DNA from 3 places in the Streptomyces sp. NPDC050509 genome. Region 3 is predicted to be linked to each of the others. Evidence: riboswitches for the same ligand, from Rfam matches in the RefSeq annotation. Region 3 holds a riboswitch; each other region holds the start of a gene.
What was found. Region 3 has a riboswitch for cobalamin ahead of ACIBJC_RS30450 (cobalamin biosynthesis protein). Riboswitches for the same ligand answer to the same signal wherever they lie in the genome.

Region 1 (6,504 bases), on a different contig from region 3:
GCGCTGACCGCCGCGGAGGGGGCCCTGCTCCCCATCAGGATGGCCACCCTGCCGGCCGGCGGCCCGACGGGAACGGCCGTCACCGCGGACGAGGACCTGAGCCAGCATCCGCTGCCCTGGTGAACGCACCGGGGCCGGGGCCGGGGAAGGCCCGGGGCGGGGGAATCCCTCTGCTCCGGCCCCCAGCCCCTGCCCCGGCCCCGAACTCACCCCGGCCGTACGACTAGAAGTCGTCGTCGAAGCCGACCGTGCCCTCCACCGCCACCTGGTAGGCCGACGGGCGGCGCTCGAAGAAGTTCGTCAGCTCCTGGACGCCCTGGAGCTCCATGAACGCGAACGGGTTCTGCGATCCGTACACCGGCGGGAAGCCGAGGCGCTGGAGCCGCTGATCCGCGACGCACTCCAGGTACGCGCGCATCGACTCCGTGTTCATGCCCGGCAGTCCGTCGCCGCACAGGTCGCGGCCGAACTGCAGCTCCGCCTCCACCGCTTCCTTCAGCATGTCCGTGACCTGCTGCCGGAGCGCGTCGTCGAACAGCTCCGGCTCCTCCTTGCGGACCGTGTCCACGACCTCGAAGGCGAAGTTCATGTGCATGGTCTCGTCACGGAAGACCCAGTTCGTGCCGGTGGCCAGGCCGTGCAGCAGGCCGCGCGAGCGGAACCAGTAGACGTACGCGAACGCCCCGTAGAAGAACAGGCCCTCGATGCACGCCGCGAAGCAGATCAGATTCAGCAGGAAGCGGCGCCGGTCCGCCTGCGAGTCCAGGCGGTCGATCTTCTCCACCGAGTCCATCCAGCGGAAGCAGAACTGCGCCTTCTCGCGGATCGACGGGATCTCCTCGACCGCGTCGAAGGCCGCCGCGCGGTCCTCCGGGTCCGGGAGGTACGTGTCCAGCAGGGTCAGATAGAACTGGACGTGCACGGCCTCCTCGAAGAGCTGGCGCGAGAGATAGAGCCGCGCCTCCGGGGAGTTGATGTGCTTGTAGAGCGTGAGCACCAGGTTGTTCGAGACGATCGAGTCGCCCGTCGCGAAGAACGCGACCAGCCGGCCGATCATGTGCTGCTCGCCGGGGGACAGCTTGGCGAGGTCGGCGACGTCGGAGTGGAGGTCGACCTCCTCCACCGTCCAGGTGTTCTTGATCGCGTCGCGGTAGCGCTCGTAGAAGTCCGGGTAGCGCATGGGGCGGAGCGTCAGCTCGAAGCCCGGGTCCAGGAGGTTCTTCCGCGCTGATTCGGTGGACGTCATTACTGGCAGGCCTCGCAGGACTCGGGGTTTTCCAGGGAGCAGGCGATCGCCTCGTCGGTCGGGGTCGCCTGTACGGGGATGGGGGTGGGGGCGGCTGCGGGGGCCGGCGCCGACTGCCCGCCGGCCGCCCGCGCGATCCGGGTCGCCGGGCGGGACCGCAGGTAGTACGTCGTCTTCAGCCCCTTCTTCCAGGCGTACGCGTACATCGAGCTGAGCTTCCCGATGGTCGGCGTCTCCAGGAACAGGTTCAGGGACTGGCTCTGGTCCAGGAACGGTGTACGCGCCGCCGCCATGTCGATCAGTCCGCGCTGCGGGATCTCCCAGGCCGTACGGAACAGCTCCCGTACCTCCGCCGGGATCCAGGTGAAGCCCGCCACCGAGCCGCTCGACTCGCGCAGCGCCTCGCGCGTCTGCGCGTCCCAGACGCCGAGCCGCTTCAACTCGTCCACCAGGTAGGAGTTGACCTGGAGGAACTCCCCTGAGAGCGTCTCGCGTTTGAACAGGTTCGAAACCTGCGGCTCGATGCACTCGTACACACCCGCGATCGACGCGATGGTCGCCGTCGGCGCGATGGCGAGGAGGAGCGAGTTGCGCATGCCGGTCTTCGCCACCCGGGCGCGCAGCGCCGCCCAGCGCTCCGGCCAGTTCAGCTCCACGTCGTAGTGGTCGGGGTGGAGCACCCCGCGCGCGGCCCGCGTCTTCGACCAGGCGGGGAGCGGGCCGTCGCGCTCGGCGAGGGCGCAGGACGCCTCGTACGCCGCGAGCATGATCCGCTCGGCGATCCGGGTGGAGAGCGCGGCGGCCTCGGGGGAGTCGAAGGGCAGCCGCTTCTTGAAGAAGACGTCCTGGAGGCCCATCGCGCCCAGGCCCACCGGGCGCCACTTGGCGTTGGAGCGGCCCGCCTGCTCGGTCGGGTAGAAGTTGATGTCCACGACCCGGTCGAGGAAGGTCACGGCCGTGACGACGGTCTCGTCCAGCCGCTCCCAGTCGATCTCGCCGGTGGCCGCGTCCACGAACGCGCCCAGGTTGACCGAGCCGAGGTTGCAGACGGCCGTCTCGCCGTCGTCCGTGACCTCCAGGATCTCCGTGCAGAGGTTGGAGGAGTGGACGGTGTGGCCGGGCTCGGCGGTCTGGTTCGCCGTACGGTTCGACGCGTCCTTGAAGGTCATCCAGCCGTTGCCGGTCTGCGCGAGGGTGCGCATCATCCGGCCGTACAGCTCACGGGCCTTGATGGTCCTGCGGGCGAGACCGTCGGCCTCCGCCTTGCGGTACGCGGTGTCGAACGCGTCGCCCCACAGGTCGACCAGCTCCGGCACGTCCACCGGCGAGAACAGCGACCACACGCCGTCCGACTCGACCCGCCGCATGAACTCGTCGGGGATCCAGTGCGCGAGGTTGAGGTTGTGCGTACGGCGCGCGTCCTCGCCCGTGTTGTCCCGCAGTTCGAGGAACTCCTCCAGGTCGGCGTGCCAGGTCTCCAGGTAGACGCAGGCGGCGCCCTTGCGCCGGCCGCCCTGGTTGACGGCCGCGACGGAGGAGTCGAGGGTCCGCAGGAACGGGACGATGCCGTTGGAGTGGCCGTTTGTCCCCCGGATCAGTGAACCGCGCGAACGGATACGGGAGTACGAGAGCCCGATCCCGCCCGCGTGCTTCGAGAGCCGCGCCACCTGGTGGTAGCGGTCGTAGATCGAGTCCAGCTCGTCCAGCGGCGAGTCCAGCAGGTAGCAGGACGACATCTGCGGGTGGCGGGTGCCGGAGTTGAAGAGCGTGGGGGAGGAGGGGAGGTAGTCCAGCCGGCTCATCAGCCGGTAGAGCGCGGCGACCTCTTCCAGCGCGTGCGCGCTCTCGTCCTCGGCGAGACCGGCGGCGACCCGCAGCATGAAGTACTGGGGCGTCTCGATCACCTGACGGGTGAGCGGATGCCGGAGCAGGTAGCGGCTGTAGAGCGTACGCAGCCCGAAGTAGCCGAAGCGGTCGTCGGCGTCCTGGTCGATCAGCGCGTCGAGCCGGTCTGCGTGGCGCGTCACGAAGGCGGCCGTACGGTCCGCGATCAGGCCCTCGCGCTGCCCGACGGCGATGGACGCGGAGAACGACACGGCGCCCTGGGACGCCGCCTCGTCGGCGATCGTACGGGTGAGCAGCCGGGCGGCGAGACGGGAGTAGACCGGGTCCTCGGAGATCTGTCCGGCCGCCGCCTCCGTGGCCAGCTCGCGCAGCTCGGCCTCGTCCGAACGGGCGTTGCGGCCACGCAGTGCGGCGGCGGCGATCCTGCCCGGGTCGGCGTCGGGCAGATCGGCGGTCAGCTCGGTCAGGGTCCGCAGCAGCGCGGTGCCGGGGGCGTCGGCCTGCCCGGCGGCGGGCGCCGCCCCGTGCTCGGACTCTGCCTCCGAGACAACTGAAACCGGATCCGCTGGCGCGATGGTCACGTGGTGCTCTCCCTCGCTCGGCTCTGGGCCACGAGGAGGCACGGGTCCGCGCGCACGGACGTACCCATGCCCTTGCGGGGAGGCACACCGCGCCGCGTCCACCGGCCCAACCGCGAGGCCCGGACGTCTGGGCGTCCGGTTCGGTCGAGCCGGACGCACTGCCGGCAGGTGTTCGGACTGGAGGGCACGACAAAGCGCGCCACAGTACACCGTTGCGGGACAGTTCCGGATTCACACCGGATTCCCCTGCGTCGACAGCGAGGTCGAGCATACATCTGGGGGGCGCGCGGTGCGCCACCCCCCAGATGTTGTGTCGTGCGTCGCCGCGGTACGAGTTCAGCGGCGGGCTCGGCGAGCGCTCGGTAAGGGCTCGGCGAGCGTTCGGCCGGCGCTCAGCAGCAGCGGAACCCCTCGCGCGGGTCGGCCTCACGGGCGTCCGTGCGGCTGCGTTCGAAGGCGCGGCGGGTCATGACCTGGCCGGCCGGGTCACCGGCGGTGGCGTGGGCCACGTAGCGCTCGTACGCCGACTCGCCGGTGAACTCCCGCACGTACCAGCGGACCCGCCGGGCCACGTGCCGTACCCGCTCCGCCCGGCTCCGGGGCCAGGTCATGCCGGGCCCGTCCCCGCCGGGACGCTCTCCCGCGCCGTGGCCTCGGCGGCGGCCAGCTCCGCCTTCTCCTCCTTGGTGGGGATCATGCCGGCCGGGGCGACGATCCTGGACTCGGTGTACGGGGTCTCCACCAGCCGGACCGACTCCGGATCGCGGATCGCCTTGAAGCAGACCCGTCCCGCGTCCGCGATGACCACGAGGATGAGGACCGCGAAGAGGGCCGAGAGCACCCCGTCCACCGTGGAGTTGGTGACGACGGTGTGCATGTCGTCCATGGTCTTGGCCGGGGCCAGCACCTCGCCCCGGTCGATGGCCGACTGGTACACGTCGCGCTGGGTGAAGAATCCCACCCTCGGGTCGCCCGAGAAGATCTTCTGCCAGCTCGCGGTGAGGGTGACGGCCGCGTCCCAGGCGAGCGGTACGGCTGTCACCCAGGCCCACTTCAGGCGGCCGGACTTGACCAGGAGCGTGGTGCAGACGGCGAGCGCCACGGCCGCCAGGAGCTGGTTGGCGATGCCGAAGAGCGGGAAGAGCTGGTTGATGCCGCCCAGCGGGTCATGGACGCCGACCCAGAGGAAGTAGCCCCAGCCGCCGACCACGACCGCGCTGGCGAACCAGACGCCCGGCTTCCAGCTCACCTGGCGCATCGGCTTGTACACGTTGCCGAGCATGTCCTGGAGCATGAAGCGCCCGACGCGGGTCCCCGCGTCGACCGTGGTGAGGATGAACAGCGCCTCGAACATGATCGCGAAGTGGTACCAGAACGCCTTCATGGCGGTGCCGCCGACGACGGACGAGAAGATCTCCGCCATGCCGAGGGCGAAGGTCGGCGCGCCGCCGGTACGCGACAGCAGGCTGGTCTCCTCGACGTCCTTCGCCGCCTGGGCGAGTTGGTCGGGCGAGATGGTGAAGCCGAGGTTGGCGACCGCCTGCGACGCGGAGTCGACCGTACCGCCGATGACACCGGCCGGGGAGTTGACCGCGAAGTACAGGCCCGGGTCGATGATGCAGGCGGCGATCAGCGCCATGATCGCGACGAACGACTCGGTCAGCATCGCGCCGTAACCGATCATCCGGATCTGCGTCTCCTTCTGGACCATCTTCGGCGTCGTGCCCGAGGAGATCAGGGAGTGGAAGCCCGAGAGCGCGCCGCACGCGATGGTGATGAAGACGAACGGGAACATGGACCCGGCGAAGACCGGGCCGTCACCGCGGCTCGCGAACTCGGTGACGGCGTCCATCTTCAGCGTCGGGAGCGCGATGGCCACGCCCAGCGCCAGCAGCACGATCGTGCCGACCTTCATGAAGGTCGACAGGTAGTCGCGCGGCGCCAGCAGCATCCACACCGGGAGTACGGAGGCGAGGAAGCCGTACGCGATCATCCAGATGACCAGGGTGCCGGCTTCCAGCGTGAAGGTGTCGGCGAGCGAGGACTCGGCGACCCAGCCGCCCGCCACGATGGCGAGCAGCAGCAGCGCCACCCCGATGAGCGAGACCTCGGTGACCCGCCCGGGGCGCAGCACCCGCAGGTACACGCCCATGAAGAGGGCGATCGGGATGGTCATCGCGATGGAGAAGACGCCCCACGGCGAGTGCGCCAGCGCGTTGACGATGACCAGTGCCAGCACGGCCAGCAGGATGATCATGATCATGAAGACGGCTATCAGCGCGGCGGCGCCGCCGAAGGGGCCGATCTCGTCCCGGGCGATCTGGCCGAGGGAACGGCCGTCACGGCGGGTGGAGAAGAACAGCGTCACCATGTCCTGGACGGCGCCGGCGAAGATGACGCCCGCGACGATCCAGATGGTGCCGGGCAGATACCCCATCTGCGCGGCGAGTACGGGGCCGACCAGGGGCCCGGCGCCCGCGATGGCCGCGAAGTGGTGGCCGAAGAGCACGCGCCGGTCGGTGGGGTGGAAGTCGACCCCGTTGTCGAGCCGTTCGGCCGGGGTGGCCCGGGTCTTGTCGACCTTGAGGACCCGGTTCGCGATGAAGCGCGAGTAGAAGCGGTAGGCGATCGCGTACGAACCGAGGGCGGCGGCCAGCATCCAGGCGGCCGAGACCTCCTCGCCCCGGGAGAGGGCGAGCACCGCCCAGCCCGCGGCGCCCACCAGGGCGACCAGTGCCCAGACGAGGATGGATCTCGGGGTGAGACCACCTATGGTTTTCGGCCGGTCGTCCGTCGACGGCGCGTCGGTCGGTGCGGGCTCTGGCATGGCGA
Region 2 (6,504 bases), on a different contig from region 3:
CGAACCGGGCAAGCGCTACCGGCTGTCGACCTCCGTGGGCCTCGATGTCAAGGGGACGGCGCTCTTCGAGTTCCTGGACTACCGGGTGAAGCCGCTGACCGGCACCGCCCCCACCACCGCGGACCCGCGCGACGGCGGAACCAGGAGCTCCGGCCCGAGCGGCGAAGCACCTGTGCTCACGCTGGTGCCGGACGGCGAAGCGCCCCCGCCCGGCACCGTGACGGAACAGGGGATGTGGAAGATCAACGCCGCCAACACCGCCGATCTCGCTGTCACCGGCGACTCCGTCACCGCCGAGGCCGGCCCCGGCACGGAGGTGACGCTGACGGCGAAGCTCCGCAACGACGGGCCCGCCACCTTCGACCTCCTCACCTCCGACGACCAGATCGGGCTGCTGGTCGACATTCCCGAGGGCACCACGGCGGTGAAGGTCCCCGAACGCTGCCGCCTCTGGACCGACCTCGGAACGGACGAACCCCGCCCCGGAGCCCCGCAGTACATGTGCGCGACCCGCTCGCCGTTCGCCGTGGGCCAGGCCGTGGACCTGCCGTTCACGCTGCGCGTCACCGAGGACGCACCGGCCACCACCCGCGCCACGATGCGCACCATGTCGGTGAACGGCGGGGAGCTGACGTTCGACACCCACCAGGCCAACAACACCGCCCAGTTCACGGTGCGGGTGAAGAACGGCGGGGGCAGCGGCGGGGCGCCCGGCCCGGACGGCGCCGCCGGCGGAAACGGCAAGCAGCCACACACCCAGACCATCAGTGCACCCCGGACCGCCCCGGTTGCCCCGGGCACCCCTGTCAACCCGGGCACCCCGGGCGCCCCGGGCATGCTGGCCGCCACCGGCACCGGCGGCGCGGCGGCCGCCCTCTGGGCGAGCGGCGCGGCGCTCGCCGCGGGCGCCGCGCTCCTGGCCGCCACTCGCGGACGCCGCCACCGCACCGCCGGCTGACCCTGGCGCACCGGAGGCCGGCCCCGCCGTTCCTCGGCCGGCCTCAGCGCCCCTCAGGCCCCGGAGGCGCCTGCTTGTCCCGACGGTCTTCGGGACGGGTGTTTCCGGGGCGCGGAGCTGTCCGCATCAAGATCCCGTAGATCTGTGCCGCTCTTCAGCACTTCAGCACTTCAGCACTTCAGCACTTCAGCACTTCAGCACTTCAGCACTTCAGCACTTCAGCACTTCAGCACTTCAGCACTTCAGTTGCGGGACGAGCCCCTTCCGCCGCCGGTTCCGCGTGACGATCTTCCTGTCGACACCGGGGCGAGAGGCGTTGGAACGGCTCCCCAGGTCCTGGACCTTGAGTTTCATCTTGCCCCGAAGGTCGGCAAGTCCGCGGTCTCCGCACGTCGAACCGTTCGGCGCGCGGTAGTAGAGGCAGCAGCTCCGGCGGCGGAACGTAAGGTCGGGGCATGCGCGGCCCGGCGGGGGCACGGGCGTCGTCCACGGTTCCTGTCCCTCCGTCCGGCTCTCCGTGCGGCTCTCCGTCCGTTTGGTCAGGAGACCGTACGCCGTCGCGGGGGCGTGATGGTGTAGAGGTCGAGTATGTCCGGCCGAGGTGCGACACCCGGCCCGCCGGCACGTGCCCAGGCGGCGATGTCCTCGGTCGCGTCCGGATCGTTGACCAGCCCCAGCCAGACGGGCCGGGCACCGGCGGCGCGGCCCTCGGCGGAGGGCTGGACGACGATGACGTTGGCCTGTTCGCAGACGTCCAGGCAGGCGGAGACCCGTACCGGCACCTGGGCCCGCAGACGCGCGGTCTGGGCGGCGTGGTCGACGCCGGGTATCTTCGGGCTGCCGCAGCAGCAGTCACGGCACACGACAACTCGGCAGGGAACCGGTTCGCGGCCGGGCGGGGCGGTGTCGGCGGACATGCCGCATCGTTCCTCTCTTCCGGGGAGATCCGCCCCGGTGGTCCGTCGAGGAGGCGACCGCGTGAGTCTCCTGGCTCTCGGGTCACGGCTCGCTCCGCGCCTTCCCGCCCTGTGCGGGCAGTGGTCGTGTGCGGGGCTCGCTCGCCGATCACAGTGGCGGGACCGCGCCGGATTTCCACCGGCTTCCTCGGACCGCCGTCGCCTTGTTGCTCCGGCCATCCTTCCACCCCCTTCTCCCCGCTGTCAGCAAGGGGGCACTTTGCCGGCCCCCGAAGGAACGTAATATCGCCTGGTCATCGCCGCGACGGGAACCAGGAAGCCGGTGCGAGTCCGGCACGGTCCCGCCACTGTGACCGGCGGTTCGTCCTCATCCGTACGCCATGTACGGAAAGGGGAATCTTCGCCGACCTGGACGACGTCTTCGGCGACGTCTCCTGGGAGCAGGTCGACGAGTGTCGGCCCGAGGTCATCGCCCTCTACGACTAGGCCGGCTCCGGGAGCGTCGAGCAGAGGAAGAAGTTCCCGCTCGTCCAGCCCGTCCTCGCCGACGTACCCGCGGTGAGGAACAAGCGGTTCGTCGTCCTGCCGCTGACGGCGACCCTGGTCGGCATCCGGTCGGCGTACTCACCGCGCTGTGCGGCGGGCCGTTCTTCCTGTGGCTGATGCGTGGCCTGCGGCCCACCCGCCGAAGTCCTCACACCCCGACTCCTGGCCGACGTGTACCAGGTCACGGGCGTGGTCACCGTCCATCCGCGCACGGGGGCGCCCCAGGTGACCTTCCTGCCCGAGTGACAACAGAGCCGGACGGCGGCAAGTCCTCCCGAGCGCCTGACCGGTAAGGCCGTCGCCCCACCCGCCGGCCTGGTCCCCTCCAACGGAAGGGCCCACGTCACCGGGGGACGGAAGGCGAGGAAGCTCAGGACGCATTGACGTGGGCACGCCATTGCCATACGTTCCGGGAGCGCTCTCAGCCATCTCGTCGATCCCGGAGACGCTCATGTCGATAACGTTGTCAGTCCGGATGCGTCATCTGGTGGCACTGCTCGCCGTGGCGCTTCTCGCTGCCCTGAACCCACAAGCCGTGGCCCCGGCCGCGGCCGTGGGCGCCGCCCCGACCGCGGCCATCTGCAACACGTACTGCGACGCGCGCGACCCCGCGCTCTCACCGCAGGACCGTCGCCCCGTCTCCACCACCCTCTTCTCCCGCTCGATCGTCCTCCACTTCGACGACCAGGACGCGATGGGCTGGGCCTCGACGGACAACGGCAGCCCCGGCGACGAGGTCTGGCTCGACCGGTCCTTCGACGGCGGGCGCACCTGGAGCTCCGGCAGCCGCCTCGGCGCCACCACCGTGCCCGCCGGACAGCGCGGCCGGCGCACCCTCATGTACAACGTGGACGACTGGAACACCAACGGGGTCGGCGCGCTGCGCGCCTGCGGAAAGGCCGGCGACCGTACGGACATCGCCTGCACACCCTGGGCGCGTACGACCTGGAACGCGTGGGACCGCCGGACGGCCGCGGCCACGGCGCAGATGCAGTTCTACAACAACGGCACCGGGCTGTTCGACACCACCGGCTGGTGGAACTCGGCCAACGCGCTCACCGCGGTCATCGACAACATCCGCGTTTCGGGGATGCCCAGCTACCGCTACGCCATCGCCAACACCTACGATCGCCAACTGAACGCACAGGGAGGCCAGTTCCGCAACGACTACATCGACGACACCGGGTGGTGGGGGCTGGCCTGGATCGCCGCGTACGACGCGACCGGTGACAGCCGCTATCTGAACACCGCACGCGCGGACGCCGATCACATGGCCTCGTACTGGGACGGCGTCTGCGGCGGCGGTGTGTGGTGGAGCACCGCGAAGACCTACAAGAACGCCATCGCCAACTCCCTCTACATCCAGCTCAACGCGGCACTGCACAACCGCATCCCCGGCGACACCGCCTATCTGGGCCGGGCCCGCGCCGGCTGGTCGTGGTTCCAGGGGACCGGGATGGTCAACAGTTCGCGCCTGGTGAACGACGGCATCGATCTGTCCACCTGCCGTAACAACGGCGCCGCCGTCTGGTCGTACAACCAGGGTGTGCTGCTCGGAGCGCTCACGGAGCTGAACCGAGCCACCCAGGACGCCGCGCTCCTCACCACGGCACGACAGATCGCCGACGCGGCCACCACCTCCTCGTCCCTGAACACCGGCGGCATCCTGCGCGACCCGTGCGAGGGCGGTGACTGCGGGGCCGACGGCCCGTCCTTCAAGGGCGCGCACGTCCGCGGGCTCGGCAAGCTCAACGCGGCGCTCGCCGACCACCCGTACACGGCGTATCTGTCCAGGCAGGCGGACGCCGCGTACGCCCGTGACCGCAATCCTCTCGGCCAGTACGGGCTGCGCTGGAACGGACCCCTCGACACGACGGACGCGGCACGCCAGCACAGCGCGCTCGACCTGCTGAACGCGGCGCCCTGACCGCCCCGCCCTCCAGGACGTACCGGGGTACGGGCAACCGGGCCGCCGACCTGATCGCACGGGAGACCATCGCGAGGAACTGCTGTCGCCCAAGGCCACCAGAGCGCTCATCGCCCACTACCTGACCAGACCCGAGCCCGTGTTGCGTCCGGCACCGCCCGGAACGGACCGCCTCACCGAACGCGAACGCGAGGTGCTCGGCCTCGTCGCCGCCGGGCTGTCCAACGACGACATCGCGAAACAGCTCCATGTGTCGCCCCACACCGCGAAGACGCATGTCAACCGCATCATGACCAAGCTGGGCACGCGCGACCGGGCCCAGCCCGTCGTGGTCGCCTATCAGATGGGCTTCACCCGTTCCTGGAACGGACATGGGCGGTGCGCCGGCCGCGATCACGTGAAGCGCACGAGGCTCAGGACGGCCGAAGACAGCGGCTGATCCCCACCCGCGCCAGGAGAAGGGGCAGAACGCCAAGGATCGCCTGGGGGGTGTAGCTGGCTACACCCCTGGTTCGGGAGGGTGCTCCCTCGTGGCGGAGCCGGCCGGACGGGATCGTGGAGATCAATGAGGCACACCGTCCCGGCCCCCGGCCGACGCGGACGAAGAAAGCCTCTCTTCCCCTGTCTTGTACCGCCGTTGTGGAGGCTTTCTCACCGTCATGGCAACTTTTCTGTATCACGTGGGCCGCATCGCCTTCCGGTGGCGATGGTGCGTCACCTTCCTCTGGATAGCCGTCCTGGCCGCTGTCGGCTTCGCCGCCATGAAGGCCCCGGCCTCGCCCGACGACGGGTTCGCGATGCCGGGCATCGAGTCCCAGAAGGCGTTCGACCTCCTGGACGAGCGGTTCCCCGGCACGGGGGCCGACGGGGCGAGCGCCCGGATCGTGTTCATCGCGCCGAGCGGGGAGAAGGTCACCGCCGCCGAGAACAAGGGCGCGATCGAGGATCTGGTCGACGAGGCCGCCGATGGCCCACAGGTGGCCGGTGCGGTGAACCCCTTCCAGGCGAAGGCCGTCAGCGAGGACGGCTCCACGGCCTACGCCACCATTTCCTTCAAGGCACCTGCCGGTGACCTGACCGATGCCGGCAAGGAACACCTGGAGCGCGCCGTCGACCAGGCCCGGGACGCGGGTCTGACCATCGAGATCGGCGGAGACGCCCTGGCGACCCAGCCTGCCGCGGGCGGGTCCGCCGAGATGATCGGTATCGCGATCGCGGCGGTGGTTCTGCTGATCACCTTCGGGTCCATGGCCGCGGCCGGGCTGCCGCTGCTGACCGCGGTCATCGGCGTCGCCGTCAGCATGACCGCCATCATCGCCCTGGGCAGCACGTTCGGACTGTCTCTGACCAGCGGGACGCTCGCCTCGATGCTGGGGCTGGCCTGCGGCATCGACTACGCCCTGTTCGTGGTCTCCCGCTACCGCGAGGAACGCGGAAAGGGCCGGGCCGCGCGGGAAGCCGCGGGCATGGCCGTCGGTACGGCCGGGTCCGCCGTGGTCTTCGCCGGACTGACCGTCGTCATCGCGCTGGCCGGGCTGTCGGTGGTGGGCATCCCGATGCTCACCAAGATGGGGCTCACCGCGGCCGGCGCCGTCGTCGTCTCCGTCCTCATCTGCCTGACCCTGGTCCCGGCGCTCCTCGGCTTCTGGCCCAACGCCGTGCTCGCGCGCCGTGTCCGCAAGGGCCGGAAGCCCCGCCGTACCAAGACCGACAACGCCGGCAACGCGGAGAACGCCAGCAGCCGCTGGGCACGCCTGGTCATACGCCACCCCCTGCCCGTACTGCTGCTCGGCGTCGTGGGCCTCGGCGTACTCGCCGTGCCGGCCGCCGACCTCCAGCTCGGCATGCCCGGCGACGAGGCCAAACCCACCTCCACCACCGAACGCCGCGCCTACGACGCCCTCGCCGACGGCTTCGGCCCCGGCTTCAACGGCCCCCTCACCATCGTCGTGGACACCAAGGGGGCCGACGATGCCAAGGCGGCCACCGCCGTGATCAGCCAGCGGATCGCGGACACCCCGGGTGTCGTCTCCGTCTCCCCGGCGCAGTTCAACCAGGCCGGCGACGCCGCGATACTCTCCGCCACCCCCTCCACCAGCCCCACGGACTCCAGGACGATCGACCTGGTCAAGACCATCCGGGCCGAACGTTCCGGC
Region 3 (6,504 bases):
TCTCGGCGCCCTCGCGTGTCACGAACGAGTTCAGCGACATGTTCTGGCCCTTGAACGGCGCCACCTTCACGCCCCGGCGCACCAGCCAGCGGCAGATCCCCGCCGTGACGACGCTCTTGCCCGCGTCGGAGGTCGTGCCGGCGATCAGCAGCCCTCCGCCGAGCCCGGTGCCGCCGCTGTTCCGGCTCATCCACGCCTCCTGGTGGTCCCGGCCGCGCGCACCGCGCCGTACACGAGGCGGCCCGTGACACAGGCCGCGAGAGCGAGCACGTTGACCCGGCGGGCCAGCCGCACGGCGCGCTCGATGTCCGGGACCCCGACCGGGCGCCCCCTGCCGTTCAGGACGGGCCGGTGCTCCACCCGCCCGCCGTACGTGAGCGTCCCGCCGAGGCGTACGCCCAGGGCCCCGGCGAACGACGCCTCCACCGGGCCCGCGTTGGGGCTCGGATGGCGGTGCGCGTCCTGCCGTACGGCCCGCAGCGCGCCGCGCCTGTCCGCCCCGGCGGCGACGGCCAGCGCGGCGGTCAGCCGGGCCCCCGGCCACCCCACGACATCGTCGAGGCGGGCCGACGCCCAGCCGAACCGGCGGTAACGCTCGCTCTTGTGGCCCACCATCGCGTCCAGCGTGTTCACGGCGCGGAACCCGACGAGCCCCGGCGCCCCGGCGACCGCGCCCCACACCAGGGCGCCCACGACGGCGTCGGAGGTGTTCTCGGCGACGGACTCCACGACGGCGCGCGCTATCTGCGCCTCGTCCAGGGAGTACGGGTCGCGCCCGCACAGATGCGGCAGGCGCCGCCGGGCGCCTTCGAGGTCCCCGGCGGCCAGCGCCGCGCCGACGGCCCGCGCCTCGCGGCCCAGCGAGGTGCCCCCGACCACGGACCAGGTGGCGGCGGCGGTCAGCGCCACGGAGGCGGCGGGGCCGCGGCGTACCGCGGTGGCGGCCAGGGCCGCGGCCCCGGCGGCGCCTCCGGCGCAGAGCGCGGTGTGCAGCGCGCCCCAGCCGCGGTGGTCGTGCCACAGCGCGCGCTCGACGGCCCCGGCGGCCCGCCCGAAGGCGGCCACCGGATGTCCCCGGCGCGGATCGCCGAACAGCCGGTCGCCCAGCAGGCCGAGGGTGGCGCCGTACGCGAAGACCCGCTCGGCGGCAGGGGCGGCTGAACCGCCGCGCGCGGCGGAACCGCAGCCAGGCATGGCGAAGTGTCCTCACTCAGGGTCCGCGCCCCGGTTCGACGTACGTAGTGCGACGGCGAGAGTTCCTGGCTCCTGGAGGCGAGACTCACAGTGACAGTGGCGGGACCGCGCCGGATTCGCACCGGCTTCCTCTACTGCCGTCGTCAATGGCCTCGGAAGTCCACCACGCCGTGCAACACCCGTCAACTCATCCTTGACCTGCGACGGGACAGTGTGCGGAGCCCCACATCGGACCGGTCGGCCGATGCGGGGCTCCTCTGAGGGCCGCTCGTGGGCTCAGGCCACGATGAGACTGATCCCGTACGCGACGGCCCCGACGCAGAGCGCGAAGCACAGGTAGGCGCCGGCGCGGGCCGCGAGGGGTGCGGAGCCGGTGGCGGGGGTGGAGGCGGCGGCCGAGGTGCCGGCCGGGCCCTGGGGGGCCGTGGAACCCCGCTTGGCGAGGCCCACGATGCCGAGGGTGAAGAGGCCCACGAGGGCGACGGTCGCCACGAGGCTGACGCCGAAGACGGAGCCGAGTGCTGCCCAGTCGATGTTCATACGGTCGCTTCCTTACACCGTGGCGGGGCGGGCCGGCTCGCCGGTCTGGCCCGGGGTGGTGGCCGCGGGGGCCGGGATGGTGGTCGAGAGGTCCTGGCCGGGGGCGCCCGCCGGGGGAGGCGGGGTGACGGCCGCGATGGCGGTGGTCACCACTCCGGCCGGCTCGGCGGCGAGGTCGGTGTCCGTGTCGGCGCCGGTCCCGGCGGTGACGTTGGTGTGGTCGACCGGACGGCGGCGCGAGGCGAGCCAGATCCCGGCGGAGCCCGCGACCAGCAGGACCGCGACGACGGCGATGCCCCAGGTGCCCTGGCCGGTCAGGAACTCGGCGCCCGCGGCGACCAGACCGGCGGCCGGCAGCGTCAGCCCCCAGGCGACGAACATCCGGGTGGCGGTGGACCAGCGCACCACTCCGCCCTTGCGGCCGAGCCCGGCGCCCATCACGGCACCGGAGCAGGACTGCGTGGTGGAGAGCGAGAAGCCCAGGTGCGAGGAGGCCAGGATGACCGTCGCTGCGCTGGTCTGGGCGGCGAAGCCCTGCTGCGGCTGGAGGTCGGTGAGGCCGGTGCCCATGGTGCGGATGATGCGCCAGCCGCCGAGGTACGTGCCGAGCGCGATGGCGATCCCGGCGGAGACGATGACCCACAGGGGCGGGTTGGAGCCGGGGGCGAGGACGCCGCCGGTGACCAGGGCGAGCGTGATGACGCCCATGGTCTTCTGCGCGTCGTTGGTGCCGTGGGCCAGCGAGACGAGCCCGGCGGAGGCGATCTGCCCGGCCCGGTAGCCCTTGGCGGTGGCCTTGTCGTCCGTGTCGCGGCCGATCCGGTACGTCAGCTTCGTCGCCAGCAGGGCGGCGAGCCCGGCGACCACGGGGGCGGCGAGCGCGGGGATCAGGACCTTGGTGACGACCACACCGCCGTTGACGCCGGAGGCGCCCACGGACATCAGGGTGGCGCCGATCAGGCCGCCGAAGAGCGCGTGGGAGGAGCTGGACGGGAGTCCGAGCAGCCAGGTGAAGAGATTCCACAGGATGGCGCCGACGAGCGCCGCGAAGATCACTTCAGTTCTGATGCCCTGTTCGTTGATGAGCCCGCCGGAGATCGTCTTGGCGACCTCCACGGACAGGAACGCGCCGACGAGATTCAGGACCGCGGACATACCCACCGCGACCTTGGGCTTCAGAGCGCCGGTCGAGATGGTCGTCGCCATCGCGTTGGCGGTGTCGTGGAAACCGTTCGTGAAATCGAACACGAGAGCTGTCACGATCACGATCGCGAGCAGCAGCGTGATGTGTTCCATTGACCCAGGACCCAGGCAATCGTTCGACGTCGGTGGCCTCGGTGAACGTAGGGAGTCAGAGTGAACGGAAGATGAACTGGGCGGGTCTACGGAGTGACCCACTCCGTGGAGATGTCCGCGACGCCTGGCAGGATCGGCGTATGACGGATGAGCGGACCGGCGAGCAAGGTGAACTGACCGGCGGACAGGGTGAGTCGGCGGTCGAGCGGGGCGCCCTGGAGCGGGCCTGGACGGAGCTGGTCGACACCGCCCGGAGAACGGCGGCGGAGGGGCTCGTCGTCGGCACCTCCGGCAATGTCTCGGTGCGGGTCGGCGAGCTGATTCTCGTCACCCCGAGCGGAGTGCCGTACGACCGGCTCACCCCCGGCGACGCGATCGCGGTCGACCTCGCGGGACGGCAGGTGCTCGGCACCCTCACCCCCACCAGCGAACTCCCTCTACACCTGGCCGTCTACCGCGACACGTCCGCGACGGCCGTGGTCCACACCCACGCCGTGCACGCCACCGCGGTCTCCACCCTCGTCCCCGAGCTCCCCTTGATCCACTACATGGCGGCGGCCCTCGGCGGCCCGGTCCGCGTCGCCCCGTACGCGCTGTACGGCTCGGAGGAGCTGGCCCGCGGGATGTGCGAGGCCCTGGAGGACCGTACGGCCTGCCTGCTGCGGAACCACGGCACGGTGGCGTACGGCGACACCCTCGCCCAGGCGTACGACCGCACCGCCCAGCTCGAATGGATGTGCCAGCTCTGGCTCACGGCGAGCGCGGTGCCGGGACACCGGCCCTCGCTGCTGTCGGAGGAGCAGGTCCGGGAGGTGGGGGAGAAGCTACGGGGCTACGGCCAGCGGAGCTGACCCCGGGACGGGCACCGGTGCGCGGGCCCGCAGGCCGTGGCGCCGGACCCGCGGCGCCGGACCCGTGGCGCCCGCGCCGGGCGGGGTCCGCCTTCCGCCCCCGACGGCCCCCGCCCGCTGGCCGGGTCCGGCGCGGGTGGTGACACTGGGAGCGTGCGCCCGGCTACAGCGACGGCAGCGGCCGTCACCACAGTGCTCGGGGTCGGCGCGGCTGCGGTCGCGGCCGGCCGGTACGCCAGCGATGCCGCGCTCAAGGCACCGCCGGGGCGGCCCCTGCCCAGCGACCCGAAGATCACCGTGCACGCCATCGCCGCCGGACAGGTCACCCTGACCCGTTCGCTCGCCTCCCTGCGCCCCGGAACGTACGGGATCGAGGGGGCGGGCGTGCACGCCGTCGTCGGCCCTGTCCTGGACGGCGTCCCGCACCCGGCCGACACCGTGGTGCGCCGACTGGAACGGGTCACCCGCGGCAGCCTCGTGCCGGGAAGCCGCGTACGGCTCACCCCGCAGGTGCACAGCGGCGACCCCGGCACCGCCCTGGGCCTCGCCCACCAGGACGTGTGGGTCCCGGGCGAACTCGGCTCCCTGCCCGCGTGGTTCGTGCCGGCGCCGCGCGACACCTGGGTGATCACCGTGCACGGCCTCGGCACCACCCGCGAGCACCCCCTGAACGTCATGGAGTTCCTCGCGGCCCAGCGCCTGCCCGTCCTCGACCTCGCCTACCGGGGCGACCCCGGCGCGCCCCGCTCCCCGGACGGCCTCGGCCACCTCGGCGACTCCGAGTGGCGCGACCTCGACGCGGCGATCCGCCACGCCCTCCGCCTGGGCGCCGAGCGCGTGGTCCTGCACGGCTGGTCCACCGGCGCCTCGATGGCCCTGCACGCCGCAGCGAACTCCGCCCTCAGCGAGCGCATCGCCGGACTCGTGCTCGACTCGCCGGTACTGGACTGGGAGGCCACCCTGCGGGCACTGGCCACCGCCCGCCGGATCCCCGGACCCCTGCTGCCGCTCGCGGTGCGGGCCGCCCAGGGCCGGACGGGGCTGCACGGCGACCGGCTGCTGGAAGCCGCCGACCCGCGCAATCTCCACGTACCGACGCTGATCTTCCACGGCCCCGACGACACCATCGCGTCCTGGAACCCCTCACGCGAACTCGCCGCCCACCGGCCGGGACTGATCACCCTCCACACCGTCCCGCACGCCCCGCACGCGGCCATGTGGAACGCGGACCCCGACGGGTACGAGGAAACCCTCCGACGCTTCCTCACCCCGCTCATGTAGCGCCCGCCATGGAGCGCCCGCCCGCGCCTCCACCCGTGCCCGGCCGGTACGCGGCGGGCGCGCCGCCCGGCGCGCCTCCGCTTGGACTCCTTGCGCCGCCTTCGCGCCCCCGCGCGGACCGCGCCGACCGCTGGCCGGCCCCGTGCGGCCACCCTCCCCACCTCCCCGAACAGACATCCGGAGCCCCCCGCGCACCGGTGGGACCGCTGCGCACGAGGGGCCACTTCCGCCGTTCCGGTACCGCCGAAAGGGGTTCCGTTTGGGCTTTCGGGCAGTCACCGGGAAGACTGCCCTCGTGACGTCCCGAAAGCCTGATGAGCAATTGGCGCGCAACTCCACACTCCGACTCGTCCGCGCGCGGCCGCTGACCACGGCCCGACGGGCCGTGGCCGAGGGGCGCGGCCGGCCCGCCCCGAGGCCGCCCCAGGGCACTCCGCCCCCGGCGGAGCTGGCCCGGCAGGCGAGGGCCGTCCTCGCCGACGCGGTACGGCTGGCCCGCTGGGCCGCGGTCGACCGGGACCCCGGCGCGGGCCCGCTCACCGAGGGGGCGCTCACCGAGGGGGCGCGCGAACGGGCCGCGACGGCGCTGGAGCTGACCCCGGAGCAGGTGAGCGCGGCATGGGACCGGGCCAGGCTGGCCGGCCTCGTCGAACTCCACGACGGCACCGTGCGCCCCGGCTGGCGCCTCCAGGCCTGGGACCGCGACGACAGCGCCGTCCAGCGCGGCTGGGTCGCCCTCTTCGACGCCTGGTCGCTCGTCCACCCCGGCCCCGCCGACATCGCCCCCGCGACGGTCGCCGAGGTCATCGAGGCCGTTCCCCAGGTGCTCTCCCTCCTCCAGCTCTCGGCCGGGCCCGTGCTCGTACCGACCCTGCTCGACCTGCTCCAGCAGCGCGTCGCGGAGCTTCACGAGGGGCGCTGCGAGGTCCCCTACGGCCCGCAGCCCGCCCCTGCCCCCACCACCACCGAGCCGCAGGCCCCCGACCCGGTGGACGAGGCCCTGCTGCCCCCGCTCCTGGACTGGGCCCTGGACGGCCTGGCCGCCGTCGGCGCCCTCACCCGGGGCGAGGGCCAGGCCACCCTCACCCCGCTCGGCAACTGGGCGGTCTGGGTCAAGCTCGAACAGATCTGCGTCGCCGCCCAGAGCCCCGCGGGCAACATCGAGCAGTCCGCGGAGCACATGCTGCGCGGCTGCGCCCGGCTCACCCCGGGCCCGGCCCGCGCCGAGTACCGGGCCTGGCTCGCCGCCCGTACCGTCGGCAGCGCCGTCACCGAACTCCTCACCGTCGCCCGGGGCGAGGACGCCCTCCTGCGCGGGCTCGCCTTCGAGGCGCTGCGCGTG

Region 1: it holds a riboswitch for cobalamin, as region 3 does, so the genes downstream of both, ACIBJC_RS16550 (ribonucleoside-diphosphate reductase subunit alpha) here and ACIBJC_RS30450 (cobalamin biosynthesis protein) in region 3, are expected to answer to the same signal.
Region 2: it holds a riboswitch for cobalamin, as region 3 does, so the genes downstream of both, ACIBJC_RS06750 (histidinol phosphatase) here and ACIBJC_RS30450 (cobalamin biosynthesis protein) in region 3, are expected to answer to the same signal.

What each region holds. Positions count from the first base shown of each region.
Region 1 covers NZ_JBITHL010000005.1:232,857-239,360, forward strand. Annotated here, with positions in the region: gene ACIBJC_RS16540 (SDR family oxidoreductase) at 1-123, shown strand, start outside; gene ACIBJC_RS16545 (ribonucleotide-diphosphate reductase subunit beta) at 224-1,246, opposite strand; gene ACIBJC_RS16550 (ribonucleoside-diphosphate reductase subunit alpha) at 1,246-3,672, opposite strand; cobalamin riboswitch at 3,818-3,960, opposite strand; gene ACIBJC_RS16555 (YbdD/YjiX family protein) at 4,065-4,283, opposite strand; gene ACIBJC_RS16560 (carbon starvation CstA family protein) at 4,280-6,499, opposite strand.
Region 2 covers NZ_JBITHL010000002.1:319,328-325,831, reverse strand. Annotated here, with positions in the region: gene ACIBJC_RS06770 (hypothetical protein) at 1-958, shown strand, start outside; partial or broken gene ACIBJC_RS06765 ((2Fe-2S)-binding protein) at 1,328-1,411, opposite strand; gene ACIBJC_RS06760 ((2Fe-2S) ferredoxin domain-containing protein) at 1,498-1,875, opposite strand; cobalamin riboswitch at 1,939-2,064, opposite strand; cobalamin riboswitch at 2,190-2,325, shown strand; gene ACIBJC_RS06755 (hypothetical protein) at 2,358-2,573, opposite strand; partial or broken gene ACIBJC_RS06750 (histidinol phosphatase) at 2,542-2,667, shown strand; gene ACIBJC_RS06745 (glycoside hydrolase family 76 protein) at 2,873-4,348, shown strand; gene ACIBJC_RS06740 (response regulator transcription factor) at 4,488-4,787, shown strand; gene ACIBJC_RS06735 (MMPL family transporter) at 5,008-6,504, shown strand, end outside.
Region 3 covers NZ_JBITHL010000012.1:56,020-62,523, reverse strand. Annotated here, with positions in the region: gene ACIBJC_RS30455 (cobyric acid synthase) at 1-190, opposite strand, end outside; gene ACIBJC_RS30450 (cobalamin biosynthesis protein) at 187-1,194, opposite strand; cobalamin riboswitch at 1,231-1,351, opposite strand; gene ACIBJC_RS30445 (hypothetical protein) at 1,471-1,734, opposite strand; gene ACIBJC_RS30440 (anion permease) at 1,747-3,030, opposite strand; gene ACIBJC_RS30435 (class II aldolase/adducin family protein) at 3,171-3,881, shown strand; gene ACIBJC_RS30430 (alpha/beta hydrolase) at 4,035-5,162, shown strand; gene ACIBJC_RS30425 (hypothetical protein) at 5,458-6,504, shown strand, end outside.